Linked DNA regions of Prochlorococcus marinus str. AS9601. The protein of the gene in region 1 interacts with the protein of each later gene in a pairwise test. Links are inferred from orthologs where the notes say so. Each region holds a gene or a part of one and is shown on either strand. Other genes may lie near its edges.

Evidence for each region. Proteins that work in one complex are often made in the same cells at the same time.
Region 2: the proteins of A9601_RS11900 (region 1) and A9601_RS16880 interact in binary tests that used the Escherichia coli proteins (3 or more experiments, as listed by UniProt). The link is inferred for Prochlorococcus marinus str. AS9601 from one-to-one orthologs.

The regions. Positions count from the first base shown.
Region 1 is NC_008816.1:498,325-501,319, forward strand. It holds A9601_RS11900 (peptidoglycan D,D-transpeptidase FtsI family protein), read left to right. Parts: upstream 1-619; coding sequence 620-2,371; downstream 2,372-2,995. Other genes in the region: A9601_RS11890 (CPBP family intramembrane glutamic endopeptidase), read left to right, coding at 1-107; A9601_RS11895 (hypothetical protein), read left to right, coding at 192-620; tal (transaldolase), read left to right, coding at 2,462-2,995. UniProt on the Escherichia coli protein: Essential cell division protein that catalyzes cross-linking of the peptidoglycan cell wall at the division septum. Required for localization of FtsN.
Region 2 is NC_008816.1:1,401,403-1,404,397, reverse strand. It holds A9601_RS16880 (FtsW/RodA/SpoVE family cell cycle protein), read right to left. Parts: upstream 2,119-2,995; coding sequence 883-2,118; downstream 1-882. Other genes in the region: atpB (F0F1 ATP synthase subunit A), read left to right, coding at 2,886-2,995; A9601_RS16875 (ATP synthase subunit I), read left to right, coding at 2,386-2,862; A9601_RS16885 (cytochrome c biogenesis protein CcdA), read right to left, coding at 144-800; A9601_RS16890 (cytochrome c biogenesis protein ResB), read right to left, coding at 1-143.

The sequences.
Region 1 (2,995 bases):
GATTAGCAATTACGAGAATTGCTTCAGGGAGTTTATTTTCCTCAGTGATTATGCATTCTTTATGGAATGGATTGACTTTCTTAAATTTGTTTTTATTGAGGACATAAAGAATTTATTTTTTTACTTGCGAATCAAACAAAAAGATGTTTATTTAATTTATAACACTTCTTTTATTTAGTAATAAATCTTAGATGAAACCTTATGGGCATCAACTTAATTTAAAAAAAAAAGGTTCATATGTAAGTAAAAATAATTCTGAAAAAATATCCAAAATTAATATCAAATTAATACATCAAATTTTTGACACCATTAATATCTCTCTTTTGGTATTAATATTCACCTTATTTTTCTCGTCTTTTGATAGTCAAAGAAAATGGTCAAATACATATAAAAACTTATCTAAAACAAGAGCTATTAACAATAATCTCATTGATTATATTTCTAAAATTGAGGAATTTTATATTAGTGAACTTGAGTCTATCAATACTTACAGAAAAACTAAACCTGAAGATTTAATCTATCTAGATAAACTTCCAGAAAAAAAAGAAAGTTTATTTAAGAAAAATTTAAGTAGTTTCATTGCAGGTTTTAGTGATAGCAAATATCAAAGGGGATATTGATGAAAAAATACAAAAAAATCGTTCGTCTAATACCCCTTGATCAAAGAAGATTTAAATTTCTCTATATTTTTAGCTTACTATTAATATTTTGTTTGTTTGGTAGGTTAGTTAAATTGCAAGTCTTTAATGCTTCTGATTTACAAAGGAAAGCTAGATTAATACAGTCTTCTAAAACTAACGCCTTAAAAAAAAGGAGAGCGATTGTTGATAGAAATAATAGACTAGTTGCTTACGATAAACCGCTCTATAAATTATGGGCCCATCCAAAATATTTTAATTTTCCTGGTGATTCAATTAATAGAGTTCGCAGTATTGAAGAAGTTACAGAAAAATTGTCATCTATCTTGGATATAAATGGTGAAATACTCTTGAGTAAATTTAATAATAAAGTGAGTGGCATCAAGCTTTTAGATAAAATTTCCGAAGAAAAGGCAGAAAAGATTAAGAACCTTCAAATAAGCGGACTTGATTTGTTTAAATATTCGCAGAGATATTATCCACAAGGGGAGCTTTACTCTAATCTTGTAGGTTTTGTTAATGATGAGAATAAGGCTTCAGCAGGTTTAGAGCTTCATCTAGATAATCAAATTAAAGTTTTTAATAAAAGTAATTTAATAAAAAGAGGAGGAGATGGAACTCCTCTACCGGATAATTCAGCCCCAGGTGATTTTATTTCTGATTACAAAAGTTTAGGCCTAACTTTAGATTCAAAATTACAGAAAGCGTCATTCAATGCATTATCAAAGCAAGTAAGTAAATGGAAAGCCAAGAAGGGATTTGCCATAGTTATGGATGTTAATAATGGCCGGATTCTTTCCTTGGTTACATTTCCGTCATATGATCCAAATAAATTTTGGCAGTATAATTCTGAACTCTTTAGAGGTTGGTATTCTCAAGATTTATTTGAACCTGGTTCAACTTTTAAACCTATTAATCTTGCCTTGGCTTTAGAAGAAAAAGTAATCCAGAAAGATGGAGTAGTTGAAGATATTGGAAAAATTAATGTTGGAGGATGGACGCTTTCTAATTGGGATAAAAAAGGCAATGGATATATTGACTATCCAAAAGTTTTGCAGGTTTCAAGTAATGTTGGGATGGTAAAAATAATGCAAAATTTAGATCCTACAATTTATTGGGATAGGCTAAAAAATTTAGGTATAAATAAAAATTTAGAGACTGACTTATTTGAATCAACTGCTGGCCAACTAAAGAGCAAAGATTTATTTGTAAATCAATCAATTGAGCCTGCTGTAACTTCTTTTGGTAAAGGGTTCTCAATCTCGCCACTTAAATTGCTTCAACTTCATGCGGCTCTAGCAAACGGGGGTTTTGAAGTGACTCCACATGTAACCTCAACTTTCAAAGAAAGAGTTAATAAAAATCCAAAGAAACAATTTTTTTCACCGGATGTCTCTAAAATTGTTCTTCAATGGATGGAGAGTGTAGTTGATAAAGGTAGTGGATCTGGAGCAAAAATCGAGGATTATAGGATAGCTGGGAAAACGGGTACTTCTCAAAAAGCCATAAATGGTTCATATACAAATAAAAAAGTTTGTAGTTTTGTCGCAACCTTACCAGTTAATGATCCAAAATTTGCTGTCCTCGTCGTTGTTGATGAGCCATCTAAATCATATGCATATGGTTCAACTGTTGCAGTACCTGTAGCGAAAGAAATTATCGAGAGTTTGATAGTAATTGAAAAAATACCTCCTAATGTTAATGATCACGGAATGATTGTTAAAAAACCCTAAAATTTTCCATTTTTATAAATATTTAGTTCATTATCTGATGATTTCATCAGGAATAAAAGCTAGTTTATGTATATATACGATTATCTAGATATGAAATCAATTTTAGAACAATTGTCCTCAATGACCGTTGTTGTTGCAGATACTGGAGATTTAGATTCGATAAAAAAATTTCAACCAAGGGACGCCACCACTAATCCATCGCTAATACTTGCTGCTGCTAAGAACCCTGATTATGTGAAGTTAATTGATAAAGCTTTAGAAAGTTCACAAAAGACACTGTCCCAAGGATTCTCTGAAATTGAATTAATTAAAGAAACTGTTGACCAAGTTTCAGTATTTTTTGGAAAAGAAATATTGAAAATTATTTCAGGGCGTGTATCTACAGAAGTTGATGCGAGACTGAGCTTTGACACTGACGCTACGGTAGAAAAAGCAAGAAAATTGATCAATCTTTATAAAAATTTTGGAATTGAAAAGGAAAGAATTTTAATTAAGATTGCAGCAACGTGGGAGGGAATTAAGGCAGCTGAAATTTTGGAAAAAGAGGGTATTAAGTGCAACTTAACTTTACTTTTTAACTTCTGCCAAGCTGTAACTTGTGCCAATGCAAAGATAACTCTAATT
Region 2 (2,995 bases), 900 kb from region 1 along the record:
TCGAAATTATCAATATAAAATTTATTATTATTATCTTGAGGTATAAAAGTACCTATTCCACTGGCAATAGCTATGAAGATTATCAGTGATATTGCAAATCTTAAACTAGATATTTTTAAAATTAGATTCTTAAAAATAATCATTTAAATCCAATTTGAAAATAAATTTAATAATCCTAGTGCTACTAAAAATATCCCGCTTAAGGTGGGAATTATTTGACTAAATTTTCTAAGCTCTAAAAATTTTTTTAAGTTTTCTGCCGTGGCACCCGCAATAATTAGTGGAGTGACTTGGCCTATTCCAAAGAAAAATAAAAAAATAATTGAGATTATCGGGTTTTTAGCTTGCGATACCCAAGCTAGAAGAGTTGCTAAAACTGGAGTAATGCAAGGTGAAGAGGCTAATCCAAAAGTAGTTCCTATCGCAAAAGGTGCCATGAGGGATGGTATCTTATCCTCTATTTTTTGTAGATCAGGTCCATTCGGGAACTGAAACTTTAAAATTCCTAGTAAATTCAAACCCATTATTATTGCTATCAAGGCAACAATCGAAGTGTAATAAGATGGGATTTGCCCATATATCCTACCTAATAATCCACTGGCAGCACCAAGTGCAACGAGGGAAAAAACGACTCCTCCTGAAAAACTAATAAGTTTAAATTGTTTTTTCTCTGTTCCTCCTATATAAGCAATAGTGATTGGTAGTAATGATAATGAGCATGGACCAAGACTCGTTAAAAGTCCTGCGCTGAAAATCAAAAATATAGTAAATGGGCCAGGATTATTAATGCCATTCTGCATAAGCAGATATCCCTTTTGAGATAATTCTGAAATAACTAAATTAAATGATTCGATAGCTTGACTTAAATAATTTAAATTCTAACTAATTAAGAGTCTTTCGTGTACTAATCATACCTATGAAGCCTGTAGATTCTAATGAACATCTCAGTAACATCCCTGCAATAAAAAATGATGCGATTAATGAATTGCCACCATAACTAATGAAAGGTAGTGGCAAGCCTGTAGTAGGCATAGAGCCTGTTGCTACAGCAATATGCATTATTGATTGACCTATCAACAATACACCACATCCAATAGAAACTAATTTTGTATAGTTGTTCCTGCACTTTAGAGCAATTCTTACAGTTATATAAGAAAAAACTGCTAGAAAACCTAGGAATAAAGTACAACCTAATAAACCAAATTCTTCAGCAAAAATGGCAAAAATAAAATCTGTGTACATAAAAGGTAGGTATTGTAATTTTTGTATAGACAAGCCAAAACCTTGACCGAATAGACCACCTGAACCTATAGCTAATAAACTTTGAACCAATTGAAATCCACTTTCCTGTTGATCTTTCCAAGGATTAAGAAATGAAGTAACTCTAAGTTTTTGATATTCGTTATTGAGGATACTAATACATCCAGTAATAAATCCTAATGAGGCAAATGAGCAGAGAGAACTTAGTTTAACGCCTCCACATAAACCCATTACCCAAAAAAGAATTCCTGTTAATGATGCAGTACTTAAATTAGGCTGCTTTAGTATTAATAAAATTAATAATCCAAAAGAGAATATTGAAACTAATTTTTTATCATTCTTTACTAGATTCCAATGTGCGAAAAGATTAGAAGCTTCTAGAATTAGAAAAGGCTTAATTAATTCAGATGGTTGCAGACGTAAATTGCCAAGCACTAACCATCTTGAAGATCCGTTAACTGTAATCCCAGCTATATTAGTAAGAAATATTAGAAAGAATAAAATAAAAAAAATAATTCTTGATAACTTTAAAAGATTTTTAATTTTTGTATTCAGAACAAAATAAAATATACTGATTCCTGGAATTGTCCAAATAATTTGTTTTTTTAAGAAGTAAGCCCAATTTCCCATTTCCCTACTAGCCACCCACCAACTTGATGATCCTAAAATGCATATTCCTAATATTGACCAAACTGCAATGAGAACAACGAGGATTTTTGCCTCATAGGGCCATATCGTCCAAGGTAAGGGAAATAAAGACTCAGTTAAATTGCTTAGATTTTTTTTGTAAGTAGAACTAAAGGTCTTTTTTCTTTTAGAAATTCTTTTATATTTTATTTTTTCTTGACTTATCGCCAATTTTTTTGATGTATATGTACTATTGAGACGTTTAATTGAGATTTTGCCAAGTCTTTTATTAACGTTTTAAAGTGTTTAAGCAATTAATAATAATGACTTTTTATAAATTTTATTTTTGAAGAATTAAGTAAAAAATGGTTTACATATTCATAGTAAATCTTAAGAATTAATCTTTTATGAAAAAAAACTAGCTAAAAGGTACCTCTCCGTGATAGATTCCGTGAGTTTATATACTTACTTCAAACCATTCAGAGAGGGTTTTAAACTATGTTCACATCAGTGGACTCAAATAGAAAAAAACTTGAGCATCCTTCTAATGAGAATGTTCAATTTCCTCGATCCCTGAATATTTCGATCATCAAAAAAAGTAAATCTGGCATTGCCAATCAAATAGATTATTTGCTTTCTCAAAATGATGAATACACAAAATTGCAATTAACAATTTTTGGAATTACTTTTATTTTTTCTATTTTTTTAGCATCAATAACTGGAATTTTTCTAGGATTAACTTTTGGTTTTAGTATTTTTATAGGTGCAATTTCCGGCATTTTTTACCTACGTTTGCTTGCCAAAAGTATAGGGAAACTTGGTAAAAAATCATCAGGTGTATCAAAATTGCAACTATTAGTTCCAGTTTGCCTCTTTATTTTTGCGAGCAAGCTAGGATCTTTGGATATTTTTCCTGCAATGATAGGTTTTTTCATTTATAAGCCTTCACTCATTCTTTATTTTTCACGTTCTTAAGTAAATTTTTTTATTCAAAACAAATGTTTTTTAATTCCTTGCTAACTAATTTTGCAGCATTAGAAGTTGGTCAACATCTTTATTGGCAAATTGGAAATATCAGACTTCATGGGCAGGTATTTTTAACATCTTG